DNA from 3 places in the Anaerobacillus sp. ABA4_114 genome. Region 1 is predicted to be linked to each of the others. Evidence: predicted binding sites of a transcription regulator. Region 1 holds the regulator's gene; each other region holds the start of a gene.

The links. The regulator Rex, encoded in region 1, represses fermentation and respiration genes when NADH is low (regulators of the CRP and FNR family bind a similar motif). The targets are predictions, from matches to a motif close to TTGTGAAATATTTCACAA.
Region 2: the regulator Rex is predicted to act here: its motif matches at 3,882-3,899, upstream of qoxA (cytochrome aa3 quinol oxidase subunit II).
Region 3: the regulator Rex is predicted to act here: its motif matches at 1,013-1,030, upstream of ACXAEY_RS04310 (L-lactate dehydrogenase).

Annotation. Positions count from the first base shown of each region.
Region 1 covers NZ_JBSWUM010000001.1:3,937,921-3,943,820, forward strand. Annotated here, with positions in the region: gene groL (chaperonin GroEL) at 1-60, opposite strand, end outside; gene groES (co-chaperone GroES) at 109-396, opposite strand; gene ACXAEY_RS20375 (CPBP family intramembrane glutamic endopeptidase) at 738-1,448, shown strand; gene ACXAEY_RS20380 (YdiK family protein) at 1,445-1,669, shown strand; gene tatC (twin-arginine translocase subunit TatC) at 1,689-2,456, opposite strand; gene ACXAEY_RS20390 (twin-arginine translocase TatA/TatE family subunit) at 2,477-2,659, opposite strand; gene ACXAEY_RS20395 (redox-sensing transcriptional repressor Rex) at 2,687-3,325, opposite strand; gene moaC (cyclic pyranopterin monophosphate synthase MoaC) at 3,369-3,851, opposite strand; gene ACXAEY_RS20405 (ABC-F family ATP-binding cassette domain-containing protein) at 4,098-5,900, shown strand, end outside.
Region 2 covers NZ_JBSWUM010000001.1:182,104-188,003, reverse strand. Annotated here, with positions in the region: gene qoxD (cytochrome aa3 quinol oxidase subunit IV) at 1-163, opposite strand, end outside; gene qoxC (cytochrome aa3 quinol oxidase subunit III) at 165-773, opposite strand; gene qoxB (cytochrome aa3 quinol oxidase subunit I) at 788-2,719, opposite strand; gene qoxA (cytochrome aa3 quinol oxidase subunit II) at 2,737-3,747, opposite strand; gene ACXAEY_RS00860 (SDR family NAD(P)-dependent oxidoreductase) at 4,085-4,876, shown strand; gene ACXAEY_RS00855 (sucrose-6-phosphate hydrolase) at 4,912-5,900, opposite strand, start outside.
Region 3 covers NZ_JBSWUM010000001.1:883,831-889,730, forward strand. Annotated here, with positions in the region: gene ACXAEY_RS04310 (L-lactate dehydrogenase) at 6-956, opposite strand; gene ACXAEY_RS04315 (carboxymuconolactone decarboxylase family protein) at 1,119-1,490, shown strand; gene ACXAEY_RS04320 (YuzK family famiily protein) at 1,749-1,889, shown strand; gene sufC (Fe-S cluster assembly ATPase SufC) at 2,207-2,992, shown strand; gene sufD (Fe-S cluster assembly protein SufD) at 3,011-4,318, shown strand; gene ACXAEY_RS04335 (cysteine desulfurase) at 4,318-5,541, shown strand; gene sufU (Fe-S cluster assembly sulfur transfer protein SufU) at 5,531-5,900, shown strand, end outside.

The DNA of each region.
Region 1 (5,900 bases):
ATCAACACCGCGAAGCATTGAGCGACGGGCTTCTTCACTAAACTTAATATCTTTAGCCATTTGTTACCCTCCAATTTATGTAGTTCTTATTTTATTTGAGTGGTTGTATTACTTGCTTACAACTGCAAGAATATCGTTTTCACGAAGAATTAAATATTCTTTACCGTCATATTTCACTTCAGTACCAGCATACTTACTGTAAATAACTGCATCGCCTTCTGAAACTTCAAGAGCTACACGCTCGCCAGAATCAGTTAACACACCGCTACCTACAGATACAATGCGACCTTCTTGAGGCTTTTCTTTTGCAGAATCAGGAAGTACGATTCCACTAGACGTTTTTTCTTCTAATTGAATTGGTTCTACTACTACGCGATCACCTAAAGGCTTTAACAACTCAAACACCCTCCTCAGTGGATATTAATGGTTTGTATTGTTTCTGTTAGCACTCAACATAGGCGAGTGCTAACACATGTATATAATAAAATATTTCGCTATTCTTTTGCAAGTAGTAAAGTTGATTTTTTTAACAGAAAATTTGCATTCCTTTATTTATCAACTTCTTCCAAATAAAAGATAAGACTTACGTACTAGTTATCAGAACATTCCCTCTTCAGATTCGTCACTGTTTCGAAACTCTTCTAAAGGGCATTCCCATTCCTAAATGTGTTAAACTAATACAAGTATGCAAAATGCCTTTATCTAGGCATGCAAACCACTAAAAGGAGTTATGCTTCTTGGCAAAACACTATTGGACTATCTTAATTACTTATATTGTTATGCAGCTTTCCGGATATCCGGGTGCAAAACTATTTCAATCCCTAGATGTTCCGAACCCAGTCGTAAGCTACTCGGTTGTGAGCTTTTTTACAGCACTCATCATCATGCTGTTTCTACTCCGCTCAACTCCTGACGAGCCGTTTGAACGTTCTACCCGCGTATCAGCAGGGAAAGCGGTAAGCTGGAGCATTCTTGGTATCTTCATGGCTTACTTTGCTCAAATTATCGCAGCGATGATCGAAGTCAATTTATTCGGAATCGAACCTGGATCAGAAAATACAGAGATGCTGATGGATGTTGCGAAGGCATCACCGATCTTCATCCTTGTAATAGCGATCATTGGCCCAATTCTTGAAGAGATCGTCTTTAGAAAAGTGATTTTCGGGGCACTCTATACACGGTTTAACTTTTGGATCGCTGGAATCGCGAGTTCGGTTATCTTTGCAGCCATCCATTTGGATTTCGACCACATCCTTGTTTATACTGCGATGGGACTTACGTTCGCGTTTCTATATGTAAAAACGAAGCGGTTGATCGTACCGATTGTCGCTCATATGACGATGAATACGATTGTTGTCTTAATTAACATCTTCTTTGCAGATGATCTAGCAGAACTACAGAAGAAAGCGGAACAAATGCAATCATTTATTGGAGGAGTACTTACATGAGATTTTCACCAACTCTAATGGGGTTTTTCTACGCAGGGCTCGGTTCGATCTTCACGTACCTTGCGATTCAAAGCGCCCGTTCTGATGCAGATATGTGGAGCCTTTGGACGATACTACTGATGGTGCTCGCCACAGTTGATTTCGCTTACTCCATTCGCTTCTTTTTACTTAAAAAGAAAATCAATCAACTGAAGAAAAAAGATCAAAACAAAAAGCGATAGGGCTATCCTATCGCTTTTGTTATGCTTCCTGTTCCGAATCCTGCTCTTCCAATTGACGCTTCGCCTCTGCTTGTAGTCTCTTTCTATAACCATAGCGAGACACAAGAATGCTGAATTCATATAGTAAAAACAGTGGTACCGAAACCATGAGGTGTGAAATAATTTCAGGCGGTGTGATCATTCCCGCTATGACGAGGAGTCCAAAATACGCGTATCTCCTAATCTGTACAAGCATGGCAGGATTTAAAATTCCGAGTCTTGTAAAGAAAAGAACGATCACAGGCAGCTGAAACACAAAGCCAAATGGTAACGTTAACTGAAACAAGAAAGTGAAGTATTGATTTGCGCCGTACATTTCCTGAATGTTGAGGCTTTCTGCCAAATTCCCGACAAAGTCGATGACAAAAGGAAACAGGACGAAATATGAAAATGAAACTCCTCCAAGAAAGAGGAGAAAGACTGCTGGGATATACGATAACGTTACTTTCCGTTCATTATCATAAAGTCCTGGCGAAACAAAAGCCCATAGCTGATAGAGAGCGATGGGCGATGTCATAATGAAAGCAACCAGGAACGCAAAGCTGAAATAAACCTTTAACGGGTCTGTTAATGTAAAAGCGTTCATCGGAATCCCCTGTGCTTCAGGAGCATTCTGGAGAAAGACGATGACCGGCTTTGCGATGAATAGTCCCGCAATAAAGGAGAGAATTAAGACGACGACTGTGATGATGATTCGTTTTCTTAATTCTTCTATGTGATCATAGATGGATTGTTTTTGTTCATCCATTCCCTATCCGTCCTAACCGATTACTGTTCGTTTTTTTTCTTATCGTTCGTATCATCGTCGTCATCTGCTAGACCTTTTGTTGCGTTCTTGAACTCACGAAGTGTGTTACCTGCTGCTTTACCAAGCTCAGGTAGTTTCTTAGGTCCAAAAATGATCAAAGCAACAACTGCAACTAGAGCGATACTTGCGCCACCCATTCCCATGCGTGTCACCTCCTTAAGATTGTAAGTTTATACAGGATAATGCTTCATAAAATACACGAGAGCCTGCAGTTCAACAGCCAGATCAATATGGTGCACTCGAATATGATCTGGTACGGTCAAACGTGCTGGCGTAAAGTTCAGAATCCCTTTAATTCCAGCCTCGTCCATCTGATCTGCAATCGACTGAGCAGCATGAACGGGTACTGTAAGGATAACGACTGAGATGTCGTTCTTCTTCACCTGTTCTTTAAACTGATCGATATGGTAAACCGGAATACCACCAATTTCTTGGTTTACTTTTGCAGCATCCGCATCAAATGCCAGTTCGATCTTCGTATTGTTATTCTTAATGAAATTGTAGTGCAGAAACGCTGTCCCAAGGTTACCTACTCCTACTAGAGCTACCCTGGTCGTTTCATCTTGATCTAGGGTCTTACTAAAGAAAGATAACAGATAATGAACATTATACCCATACCCTTTTTTACCAAGAGCACCGAAATAACTAAAATCTCTTCGTATGGTAGCAGAATCTACCTTTATCGCATCGCTCAATTCAGCAGAACTTACCCGCTGTTTACCAGATGCACTAAGATTTTTTAAATAGCGATAATAGAGCGGCAGTCGTTTTGCTGTCGCTTGCGGAATTTTTGTTTGATCAATATCCATAAACACCCTCCACATTGACCTCCGCGCTCAATCTATGGTTGTCCTACTCGCGCTTGTAATCCCCGCTTTTTCCCCCTGTTTTTGTAAGGAGATAGGTTTCCCCGATAACGATGCCTTTATCCAGCGCTTTGCACATATCGTACACGGTTAATGCCGCCGCTGATGCTGCCGTCAGCGCTTCCATTTCTACTCCGGTACTTCCTTTTGTTTTCACATGAGCTTCAATCGTAAGCTCATAAAAGGAAGCGCTCACTTCCCAGTCGAAATGAAGGTCAACGCCAGAAAGCGCTATCGGATGACACATAGGGATGAGATCAGACGTTTTTTTTGCTGCCATAATCCCGGCAATTTGGGCGACTTGAAGCACATCGCCTTTCTTCATATTTCCGTCTTTGATACCAGTATAAATTTCTTCACTAACCTTCACGCTCGTTTTGGCAACCGCTGTACGAGCAGTCGGAGTTTTCTCTGTAATATCGACCATCTGTGCGCGGCCTTCTTTATTAAAATGAGTAAATGAACTCATGGCTGCCCCTTTCTTCTATAGATGATAGAAGGTTAAATGGAATGCTGCTACTTGTGACTATACACCATTTCTATCCTTTTTGCTGTTTTTTAACAAGAATTTTTATTACCATTTAATGAACATTCCTGTAGTTGCCCACCTTGTCCTCACTACGATAAACTTAAAGGAACGTAATCGAATGGTAGATCAAGCAAATCGCTCGATTCAACATACAACGAGAAGAGAGAAATTCGAGGTGAACAAACAATGATCGCACTACAAGTAAATGGCGTATCAAAATCATTTGGTGCTGACCCTATTTTATCTAATATTAAGCTAGAAGTACAATCGAGAGACCGTGTGGCACTCGTTGGTCGAAACGGTGCCGGAAAGTCTACTCTTCTAAAACTCATCACAGGGCAGCTCTCCTATGATTCAGGAGATATCATCAAACCGAAAGATGTACGGATTGGATACATGGCTCAGGACACGGGCCTCGAATCGAACCTATCGATCTGGGATGAAATGCTTAGCGTCTTTGAAGAACTACGTCGTATGGAAAAAGAACTTCGACGGTACGAAGAGAAGATGGGTGACCCATCTATCTATGAAAATGAGCAGGAATACCAGCGTATCATGAAAGAATATGACCAGCTTCAGGTCGCTTTCAAAGACAAAGGCGGCTACAAATACGAAGCGGATATTCGTACGGTCCTTCACGGGCTTAACTTCAAAGATTTCGATTATAAAACACCGATTTCTAGTCTAAGTGGAGGGCAAAAGACGCGCCTGGCGCTCGGTAAACTCTTACTTACAAAACCTGAGCTACTCATTCTGGATGAGCCGACAAACCATCTTGATATCCAAACACTCACATGGCTCGAGGGTTATTTAACAGGCTACACAGGTGCCATCCTCATCGTTTCTCACGACCGCTATTTTCTCGATAAAATCGTGAACAAGGTATATGAGATCTCAAGAAACCGTGCAGAACGATTCGAAGGAAATTATAGCTTCTATTTAGAAGAGAAAGATCGGCGCTATGAGCAGCAGCTTAAAGAGTTTGAGAAGCAGCAAAAGGAAATCGCAAAACTAGAAGACTTTGTTCAGAAAAACATCGTCCGCGCCTCTACGACAAAGCGTGCTCAAAGTAGAAGAAAGCAGCTTGAAAAGATGGAGCGGATCGATAAGCCAAAAGGCGATGAGAAATCAGCCAACATTTCGTTTAGGATCGACAAGCAAACAGGTAACGATGTACTGAGTGTGCGAGAGTTATCGATCGGCTACCCGGATACGGTGATCAACGATCAGCTTACGTTCGACTTGAAACGCCAGGAAAGCGTTGCACTCGTTGGTCCGAACGGAATCGGAAAATCGACGCTGCTGCAGGCGATCGTCTCAGGAAAAACCCTCCTAGGCGGAGATTTAAACTTCGGAAGTAATGTTCAGGTCGGGTTCTATGATCAGGAGCAAACGAATCTCACATCCAATAAAACTGTCCTTAACGAACTATGGGATGACTTCCCATTAACCGATGAAAAGGATATCCGTGCAGTATTAGGCCGCTTCCTTTTCAGCGGCGATGATGTATTGAAGATTGTATCCGAACTAAGCGGTGGAGAAAAAGGTAGACTCGCGCTCTCTAAGCTGATGATGCAAAAGTCAAACCTCCTTATACTCGACGAACCGACGAACCACCTTGATTTAGATAGTAAAGAAATTTTAGAAGAAGCGCTCATCCAGTTCCCTGGAACGATCTTGTTCGTTTCACACGATCGGTACTTCATCAATCGAATCGCCACTCGTGTCCTTGAGTTATCCACTGAAGGTGTCACATCATACCTCGGTGACTATGATTACTATGTAGAAAAGAAAGAGGAACTCGCTGAACTCGCCGCTCTTGAACAGCAGGAACAATCGAGTGCGCCCGAAGTTTCTGGAAAATCTAGTTTTCAACAAGATAAAGAAGCAAAACGCCAGGAAAGACAAATCTTAAGGCGGATCGACGAAATTGAAAAAGAAATTGATTCGGCAGAAGCTAGAATCGACGAAATAGAAGCAGAACTCTGT
Region 2 (5,900 bases), 3.8 Mb from region 1:
CTTGAAAAAGCGCGAGTGCAACGACAACGACGATGATCATCGTGTTGCTTAGTCCAGATTCAAAGCCTACCCATAGTGCAAATAAGGTCAAGATGATTGAAAGAGCGAATCCAATAACGTGACTCCATGGGAAATGGCTGTGAGTTTGCTCGTTATTCGCCATCTTACATCACCATCCCTAGTAAATAAACTGCTGTGAAAATAAAGATCCATACAACATCAAGGAAATGCCAATAAAGACTTGATATAAATACTTTTCTTGACGTGTCTGGAGTTAAACCACGTTGCTTTAACTGAATCAAGATAAGAGCGATCCAAGCGATACCCATCGCAACGTGGGCACCATGCGTACCAGTCAGTACGAAAAATGCAGACCAGTAAGCGCTAGTCGTTAATGCCGCTCCTTCATGAATGTAATGAATGAATTCATATATTTCAAAGCCGAGGAACGATAGTCCAAGAGCCAGGGTAATCCCAATCCATAGGACTAGCCCTTTTAATGAATGACGTCTCATATAATGAATTGCGAGTCCACAAGTAAAACTACTTGTTAATAGCAAGAAAGTCTCGATTAGTACACCTTTTACTTCAAATAGATCTGCCGGTACAGGACCACCTGCTGTGCGCCCGTCTAATACAAAATAGGTCGCAAAAAGCGTGGAGAAAAGCGCGATCTCTGCACCAAGAAAAATCCAGAAGCCGAGAATATTCAGACGACCCGTTTCCGTCTGGTACTCTAAAGGCGTATTTGGAGAATGTTCAACTGCATCCATCTGTCACGCCTCCTTTATTTGGTAGTCTGTTCAAGTTTTTCAATTTCTTCTACACTCACGTAGAAGCCTTTATCATAATCAAACGAACGCATCACCATCGTTGCTAGTACTCCAATTAGTCCAGCAATCGACATCCAGTGCCAAGAGAAGACCATACCGAATCCAGAGATAAAGAAGAACGTACTCATGATGACCGGTACACCAGAGTTACTTGGCATATGAATCGGTTTATATGGCTTCTTAATTTTATCTGTTCCTTCTTTCTTTGCGATCCAATAAGCGTCATGTCCTTTAACTTCAGGCACATGTGCAAAGTTATAGAACGGAATTGGTGCTGCAGTTGACCACTCAAGCGTTCTACCATCCCAAGGATCTCCAGTTGTCTCACGTGGAGAGTAACGGAAGCTATAGTAGATGTTATAAACAAGAATCAAGAATCCGATTCCCATTAGAATACCACCCATAGTTGCTAGAACGTTCAAGCTCATCCAACCATCTGCTGCGCCATACGTGTAGACACGACGCGGCATTCCCGCAAGACCAAGGAAGTACATCGGGAAGAAACATAAGTTGAATCCTGCTACAAAGATCCAGAATGTCCACTTGCCTAGCTTTTCGTTTAAGCGATGGTTGAACATTTTTGGATACCAGAAGTGCAGACCTGCAAAACAAGCATACACAGTACCCGAGATCAATACATAGTGGAAGTGAGCGACTAGGAAGTACGTATTATGGTACTGGTAGTCAGCTGCTGCCATTGCAAGCATGACTCCTGTCACCCCACCGATAACAAAGTTTGGTATGAAGGCGAGTGACCATAGCATCGCTGATGTGAATCGGATCCTACCTTTATACAAGGTGAATAGCCAGTTAAAGATCTTCACACCCGTTGGCACGGCAATGAGCATCGTCGTGATGGAGAAGAACGAGTTAACTGCTCCTCCTGCTCCCATAGTAAAGAAGTGGTGAACCCAAACAAGGAAGCTCAGCCCAGCGATTACGACCATTGAGTAAACCATTGCTTTATATCCGAAAATGGTTTTACGTGCAAACGTACTGATAATTTCTGAGAACATACCGAACGCTGGAAGAATAACGATATAGACTTCAGGGTGACCCCAAATCCAGAAGAGGTTTGCCCATAGCATCGGCATACCGCCGTCCATCAATGTAAAGAAATGACTTCCGAACAAACGGTCGAATGTCATAAGTGCTAGAGCTACTGTAAGCACTGGGAATGCGAAGATGATGATCACACATGTGATCAAGGTTGACCAAGTGAAGATCGGCATCTTCATAAGCGTCATTCCAGGTGCTCTCATTTTCAGTATCGTCACGAGGAAGTTAATTCCTGTTAACAATGTACCGATACCCGCGATCTGTAAGCCGAGTAAGTAATAGTTTTGTCCTACGCTTGGACTCAGCTCTAGTCCTGCTAATGGAACATAGCTTGTCCACCCAGCAGAAGGAGATCCTCCGATAACGAATGAAATATTAAAGAGCATTGCTCCCATAAAGAACGTCCAGAAGCTTACCGCGTTAAGAAACGGATAGGCTACGTCCCTCGCTCCAATTTGGAGAGGAATAACGACGTTCATTAAACCAATTAAGAACGGCATTGCCATGAAGATAATCATGATCGTACCGTGAGTTGTAAAAATTTCGTTGTAGTGAGTGGAGTCCAGGAATCCTGCGTCCGGAACTGTGAGCTGTGCTCTCATCAAGAGGGCATCTACACCGCCTCGGAATAACATCAGTACTGCAGCGATCACATACATGATACCTAATTTCTTATGGTCAACAGTCGTGAGCCACTCTGTCCAAAGCCACTTCCATTTCTTGAAATATGTCAGAACAAAAATGACGCCGATCATCGTTAACGCAATAGAAACATCGGCACCATATATAAGTGGATCACCTGTGACGAAAAACTCATCCCATTTCATGGTGACTTCCTCCTTCCTTAGTGCGACTCAGAGTGAGTGCCTTTATCTTCAGATTTCGAATGTTCATCATGGTTTTCATGTCCTTCATGGCTGTCATGACTTTCATGATCTTTGTGATCTTTATGTTCGTCGTGACCCTCATGTCCACCGTGAGATCCATGAGAATTTCCTTCTTTATACTCATCTAACGGGAGACCATTCCTTACTCTTGTTGCATATTCTGCATCCATACCGTGGTCGACCCATTTAAGGTGCGTTGAGGAGAACGTCATTTCATCTGTATGACTTTTTAACATCAGCTCGTTGTATTTGTCTTGAGTTAATTCAGGCGCGTCCTGTGCCTCGTCAACCCATTCTGCATACTCTTCTTCCGTTTGAGCTGTAACTGTAAATACCTGCTCTGAGAAGCCTTCTCCTGTGAAATTCGAGTTCCGGCCTCGATACTCTCCCGGTTCATCTGCTTGTAAATAAAGTTCTGTCATCATTCCGGCCATTGTATATTCCTGACCACCTAATGATGGAATCCAGAATGAACCCATGGAATCTGCAGAAGCAAGCTTGAACAAAATAGGACGATCTTCTGGGATATGGATGTAGTTAACCGTTTCGATATCCTCCTCCGGGTAGCTAAACACCCACTTCCAATCCACTGAAGTCGCATGAATAACAACAGGTTCTTTGTGAGCCGTTGCTTCAGGAGGCTCTTCTAACGCATAGATTGTTTTTACTGTTGGGATTGCAAGAGCAATCAAAATAATAATAGGGATGACCGTCCAAACAATTTCTAAGAATACATTTCCTTCAATTTCTGGAGGTTCATATTCAGGTCCGCTTTTTCGCTCTCTATATTTTACAAGTATGACTGTAAACAGAACGAAAACGACAACAACTATAAACAGCATTAATCCAATGGAGAAAAGAATCAGATTTGCTTGTTGTTCCGCTACGGGTCCTTTTGGATCAAGCACAGTTAAGTTGCTACAGCCGCTCAGAACAATGACAGACATGAACAGGGCGAAAGCTAGCATCGACTTTATTCGCTTCACCGCAAGGCCACCTTCCTTTCTTTCTCTATAGTAAAATCATAATTTCAACCTGATAAAACCGCTTAATGACAGTGCTTCGCAGTATCAACTATTATTCTAGCAGGGCAATAATAAAAATGTGATACACATCACAATGTGTCAAAAGTTGCTCAAGTTTCTATCACTTTTTCGACACATTTCGTACAAACTTTGTACATAATTGTGGAATTTTTTAACCTTAGTAGGCGAGTTTTTCCTAGGGTAGGCAAGTTTATTGAACAACTGTATTATTGTTTGATACAGTTGTCGAGGAACAAAGGGTGTTTGAAAGGAGATTATCATGGATTTACAAATGAAAAATAAGCTAGCTGTCGTTACGGGCTCTACTTCTGGAATCGGAAAAGGTATCGCCGAGGTATTGCTTAAAGAAGGAGCAAACGTCATCGTCAATGGTCGTTCAAAGGAACGTGTAGATAGTGTGGTTGAAGAGCTATCTTCATTCGGAGAGGTGTACGGCATTGCAGCAGACCTTTCACTACAGGATGAAAGTGAGCGTTTTGTTGAAGAAGTACACAAACACGGCGCAGTAGATATTCTTGTTAACAATATGGGAATGTTCGAAGTCAAACCGTTCGATCAAGTGACAGATGAAGAATGGATGACTTATTTCCAAACAAATGTCATCAGTGCAGTGAGACTTACTCGAAACTTCCTGCCATCTATGCTTGAAAGGAATTCAGGAAGAGTGTTGAACATCGCAAGTGAAGCGGGAGTAAAACCACTTTCTCAAATGATTCCATATTCCGTTTCAAAAGGTGCGATGATCAGCCTCTCACGTGGCCTTGCTGAAACGACGAAAGGAACGAACGTTACTGTTAACTCCGTTTTACCAGGACCAACCTGGACTGAGGGGGTAGCTGGCTTCATGAAAGGCGCTGCTGCAGAAGAGAATAAAGATCTAGAGCAATTTACGAAAGATTATTTCAAAGACAATGAACCAACATCTCTTATCCAACGCTTCGCAACAGTAGAAGAAGTTGCAAACACAGTGGCATACCTCGCATCCCCATTATCTTCAGCGATCAATGGATCAGCTCAACGAGTTGAAGGCGGCATTATTCGATCTATATAACAAAAAGCCTGGCCATTCGGCCAGGCTCTTTCATTTTATATGGTGATATGGTTCTTAATGTTCCATTTCGTTACATCAATCTTAGTATTACCTTCGGATTTAAATAGAAGGCTCTCATCTTCTTCAGAAGGAAAGTAGCGCGAAGTGAAAACTTCTTCCCCACCGTTGGTAAACACCTCGATTGATGAAGAATCCACGTAAAAACGCAGTTGTGTAACAGAATCGATCTTACAGCTTCTAGACTCTTCCGTTCCATCAACAAAGCTATTCCGTTTAAAAGTAAGCAGCTTTTCATCAGCATTGTATACCATCTCTGCTGCGTTTCTAAACACAACCGAGAAAGATCCCTTTACCTCTTTTACGTTGACGAGCAATTCATATACCTTGCCATTGAGCTCTTCTCGCTCCATCTGCTCATTGTAGAGGCTCACTTCAACTTCCGTTTTGCTCTGACGCATGTCGTTTAGCTCTTCCACCGGTAGTTGAATCAGCTTTCCGTCTCGGTAGTGAAGCTCCCGAGGAATCGTCAGCGTATGAATCCATTTATGTTTTCTCGTCGGATGATGCTCTTCATCCTGTTCCGGTACACCCATCCATCCGATAAGGAGACGTCTACCTTCTTCATCCTCGGTCGTTTGAGGTGCATAAAATTCAAATCCTCGATCGAGCTCAGTAAAGCCATCATGATCAAGGCGCCCTGTTTTATAATCGAGCTTTCCTGAAAGATAACCTGTTTGATATACGTTTTGATAAGCGTAACCTTCTGGTTTAAGACCTTGAGGGGAAAAGAGCAGTACATCGCTTCCATCTAAGTGAAATAGATCCGGGCATTCCCACATGAATCCAAATTCACCAAGCTTCTTGTGTTTGGATGCTGTAACATCACCCTTCAGACTCCAGTTTCGAAGGTCAGTTGATTCGAATAGGACAACTCGCCCTTCTTCTTTGTTATTTTGTGCGCCAATCACCATGTACCAAGTATCTTCATGCTTCCACACCTTAGGATCTCGGAAGTGTGCCGTGT
Region 3 (5,900 bases), 3.1 Mb from region 1:
TAGTGCTATTTATAAAGAAGGACCGGTTTCATAGCGTCAGTAAGCGTTTTTGCAGAGTGTTGAAGCTGTTCAGTTTCCTGAGGAGTGAGATCAAGTTCAATGACTTCTCGAATACCATTTCTATTGACGATTGCAGGTACGCCAATATAGAGATCTTCTAAACCGTATTCACCTTCTAATAGAGTGGATATAGTAAGAATAGAATTTTCGTTACGCAAGATGGCTTTGGTTAATCGAAGTAATCCCATCGCAATACCGAAATGTGTCGCACCTTTACGATTGATGATGTGGTAGGCTGCATCACGCACATCTGCAAACAGGGCATCAAGTTCTGCTTTTCCTTCAGAGGTATCTTTGATTAGTGAAAGAACGGGCCTGCTGCCGATCGTTGTGTGGCTCCACACAGGTAATTCAGTATCTCCGTGTTCACCTAAAATGTATCCATGAACATTTCTAGAATCTACATCAAAGTATTCCCCTAATAAATATCTAAATCTTGCAGTATCAAGAATTGTCCCTGATCCGATAACCCTTTCTTTCGGGAGGCCAGAGAACTTCCAAGTTGCATAGCTTAGGATATCAACTGGATTTGTAGCGACAATAAAAATTCCATCAAAATTGTAAGACATCACATTCGTCACGATTGTTTTGAAGATTTTGGTGTTTTTATCAATTAAATCTAACCTTGTTTCACCTGGCGCTTGGTTCGCTCCAGCCGCAATGACGACGATATCTGCATCACGACAGTCACTATAATCACCTGCCCAAATTTTCATCTGCGCACCAAAAGGAAGGCCATGATTAAGGTCCCTTGCTTCTCCTTCAGCTTTCTCTTTATTGGCATCGATTAATACGAGCTCATTTGCAACTTCTTGATTAAGTAAAGAAAATGCATAGCTAGTCCCTACGAACCCTGTTCCAATCACAACGACTCGTGTTGTTTTACCTTCAAACATATCATCCACTCCTTTAGCTCTTATAGTTACATAGTAAAGAACTATTCCCTCCATTAATGTGATAATTCTCACACAACCTTTAATTTTTTCTCTTCAAATTTATGGATAGCATTGTGATTGTCTTCTCATACTAACTCTGAATAATTGAAGGAGGAATGTGACGTGACGCAGGAACAACAAAATACAAATTTTGCACAAACAGCATTGCATGATTACAAAGAAGGCCTTGGAGTCTTTACTGAGAAAATGCCCCAAATAGCAAAGAAATATAATGCATTTACAGAAGCTTGTTTTAGAGAAGGTGCCGTTAGTAAGAAGGAAAAGCAGATGATTGCACTTGGGATCTCGATTTTCTCTCAAGATGAATATTGCATCATTTATCATACGAAAGGGTGCTTAGATCAAGGGTGCACTGAAGAGGAAATCCTCGAGACAGTTGGAGTAACAGCAGCCTTTGGTGGAGGAGCTTCCATGAGTCAAGCTGTAACCCTCGTTCAGGAATGTATTACGGATCTTAATCAAATGAAGCATTAAACTACGAGTTTCTTCCATTATATATATGCACAGTATTGGAATTGCTTCTTAAACGAAGGAAAGATAAGATTTATACTTTTCAATATATTCAAAACATAGAAGAGCAGGGTATTTCCTTTGTAATTGGTGTATATGGCATTTGTAGGCGACTGTATTAAAGTGGTAAATTAAGTGAGTAAATAAATAACCAATTACTGAAAGGATTGATTCATTATTAGCCCCTTGCGGTTAAACCACACACCTGAAATGGAAAAGGCAATGTTCCAGTCTCACGGAGTAGGATACGCAGAATATAGCAGGAATTTTAACAAACGAATGCAAGTAGAGCGCGATCGAGACATGGATCATCGCCAAAGTCTGATGTTGGTAAGTGAATTCGACCGTAAATTGCAAAAATGAATCAGCAATACGCTATAAAAACCAGTCGCTGACTGGTTTTTTATTTTGAAATGAGTACAACATCCGTTGTTTCCCTTATAAGGAAATGATACGCTTATTCTTGGGTGAGATTTGTAGTCTGAATAGGACACATAGATGTTGTTAACTCTAGTTAAGGACGCATTTCTCGTTCCTTGATAATAGTTTGGATTTGTTATAAAATTAGAATGAAAATAGATTGAGAATGACTCAGCACACATTCCTTGACATAAACCTTATAGCTAATACAATAAGGAAGGAAGAAGGAATAGTATAAACGTTATTGGAGGTATTCACAAATGGCAGCATCAACTCTTAAGATTGAAAATCTTCATGTTTCCATTGAAGGAAAAGAGATTATCAAGGGACTAGACCTTGAAATAAATGGTGGCGAAATTCATGCAGTAATGGGGCCGAACGGTACAGGAAAATCTACCCTTGCTTCCGCTATCATGGGACATCCGAAATATGAAATCACTCAAGGTAAAGTATTTCTTGATGATGAAGATGTGCTTGAAATGGAAGTTGATGAGCGTGCGAAAGCGGGCCTCTTCCTTGCTATGCAATATCCAAGTGAAGTAAGCGGGGTTACAAACGCTGATTTCCTACGTACATCAATCAATGCTCGTCGTGAAGAAGGCGATGAAATTTCTCTTATGAAATTCATTAAAAAGCTAGACAGCAAAATGGCTGAGCTTGATATGGGCGAAGAATTTGCTCAGCGTTACCTTAACGAAGGATTCTCAGGCGGTGAGAAAAAGCGTAACGAAATTCTTCAACTTATGATGCTAGAACCAAAGATTGCAGTTCTTGATGAGATTGATTCTGGTCTAGATATCGACGCTCTTAAAGTTGTTTCAAAAGGTGTTAATGCAATGCGTAACGAAGAGTTCGGTTGCTTGATCATCACTCACTATCAGCGTCTTCTTAACTATATTACTCCAGATAAAGTACACGTAATGATGCAAGGACGCATCGTGAAGTCAGGCGGAGCTGAACTAGCTCAGCGTCTTGAAGCAGAAGGTTACGATTGGATTAAAGAAGAACTAGGTATCAAAGACGAAACAGTTGGCCAAGAAGCGTAAGCAGTAAGGAGGATGACAATGTCAGTGGATACGAAGATTGCATTCGATCAAGATTATGTTCGGTCTTTTTCAGAGAAGCGACAAGAGCCACAGTGGCTTACTCAGCTTCGCCTAATGGCACTAGAGAAGTCAGCAGACCTACCTATGCCAAAACCTGATAAGACGAAAATAGATAAATTTAATTTCACTTCGTTTAAGCACGATGTACAGACAGAAGGTATTTCTTCATTGGATGAACTTCCTGAAGATATTAAAGAACTGGTTGCCAAAGACCAGCAATCTGGTAACCTTCTCGTGCATCGTAACTCAACGCCAGTTTTCAAACAGCTTTCTGATGAGCTTAAAAATAAAGGTGTTATTTTTACAGACATCTTAACGGCTGTACAAAACCATAGTGAGCTTGTTGAGAAGTACTTCATGAAAGATGTTATGAAAGTCGATGAGCATCGTTTAACAGCACTTCATACAGCACTTCTTAATGGAGGAACATTCCTTTATGTACCTCGTAACGTGGAAGTAGACGTTCCAGTTCAAGCGCTATACTGGCAAGAGGATCCTGAAGCAGGATTATTCAATCACGTGATCATCGTTGCTGAAGATAACAGTTCAGTAACATACGTTGAGAACTATCTATCTTATTCTCATGACGTTGAATCAGTTGCTAACATTATTGCTGAAGTTCACGTTGGGCAAAATGCTCGCGTAACGTTTGGTTCAGTCGATAACTTTGCAAAAGGTGTTACAACGTATGTGAATCGTCGTGCGAACGTAGGGCGTGATGGTAAGATCGATTGGGCTCTTGCTCAGATGAATGACGGAAACACGATTTCAACGAACTCAACGAACCTAGTTGGTGACGGCTCTTATGGTGATTCTAAGACGGTAACGATTGGCCGCGGTGATCAGAAACAGAACTTTACCAATGAGATGTTCCACCATGGTAAGAACTCTGAAGGTGTTCTTCTCGTTCATGGCGTTCAAAAAGAAAGTGCAAGTGCAATCTTTAATGGTGTTACAAAGATCGAGCACGGCGCTACAAAATCAAACGGCGACCAGACTCAACGCGTTCTTATGATGAACAGCAAGGCAAGAGGGGACGCTAACCCTATCCTTCTTATCGATGAAGACGACGTAATGGCTGGACATGCTGCATCTGTAGGTAAAGTAGATCCACTTCAGCTCTTCTATCTACAAAGCCGCGGAATCAACCGTAAAGAAGCAGAACGTTTGATCATCCATGGTTTCCTTGCTCCAGTTATTAACGAACTTCCGATCGAAGGCGTTAAAAACCGTGCGATCGAGGTAACTGAAAGGAAAGTAAATTAATGTTCGATGTGCAGGATATACGCAAGCAGTTTCCCATTTTACATCAAGAGGTAAATGGGAAACCTCTTGTTTATCTTGATAGTGCTGCAACGTCTCAAAAGCCAAAGCAAGTCATCGATGCAGTTGAGCGTTACTATAAAGAAATCAATTCGAACGTACACCGAGGGGTTCATACGTTAGGGACACACGCCACTGATGCATATGAAGGTGCCAGGGAAAAGGTACGTGAATTTATTCATGCACCCTCGACTGAGGAAGTTATCTTCACGCGAGGTACGACCACAGCACTGAATATGGTTGCATCAAGCTATGGCCGTGCGAACCTTCAGGAAGGTGACGAAGTTGTCATCACCCCTATGGAACACCACAGTAATATCATTCCATGGCAGCAAGCTGTCAAAGCTACAGGTGCCACACTCAAATACATTCCTCTTCAAAAAGACGGATCGATTTCTCTTGAAGATGTGGAGAATACGATAACTGAAAATACGAAGATCGTATCTGTTATGCACGTGTCGAACGTTCTTGGGACGATCAATCCAATCAAGGAAATCGCTGCGATTGCTCACCGAAAAGGTGCTGTGATGGTCGTAGATGGTGCACAAAGTACACCGCATATGAAGATCGATGTTCAGGACTTGGACTGCGACTTTTTCGCATTTTCTGCTCACAAAATGTGCGGTCCTACTGGCATAGGTGTTCTATACGGTAAAAAGCATCTCCTTGAAAACATGGAGCCGTTTGAATTCGGTGGAGAAATGATCGATTTCGTTGGTTTATATGACTCCACGTGGAAAGATCTACCTTGGAAGTTTGAAGGAGGAACTCCTATCATCGCAGGAGCTGTCGGCCTTGGTGCTGCGATCGACTTTTTGAACGAGATCGGAATGGATAACATTAAAGCACATGAACAGCATCTTGCTCATTATGCAGTGAAGCAAATGTCTAAAATTGAAGGTGTAAAGATTTATGGTCCTGAAGAACGTGCTGGAGTCGTAACGTTTAACAGTGACGATGTTCACCCTCATGACCTGGCGACAGTGCTCGATACAGAAGGAATCGCCGTTCGAGCAGGACATCACTGTGCTCAACCTCTTATGAAGTGGTTAGAGGTATCGGCTACAGCTCGTGCTAGCTTCTATTTATACAACACTGAAGAAGACGTGGACACTTTTGTAGCAGGGTTACAAAAAGCAAAGGAGTTTTTTGGTCATGTCTTTTAACAATCTTGACCAGTTGTATCGACAGGTCATTATGGATCATTATAAAAACCCTAGAAATAAAGGGGAGCTTGAAGAAGGCGACCTGAAAATCAATATGAATAATCCAACATGTGGAGACGCTATTCAGCTTCAGTTAAAAGTTGATGAAGGTAAAATCTCAGACGCCAAGTTTATTGGAGAAGGGTGCTCGATTTCTCTAGCATCCGCATCCATGATGACAGAATCTGTGAAGGGCCTTGAAGTTGATGAAGCACTCCGTATGTCTAAGATCTTCTCTGATATGATGCAAGGGAAAGACTACGATGAAGAAGAATTCGATCTAGGTGACATCGAAGCGCTTCAAGGAGTTTCTAAATTTC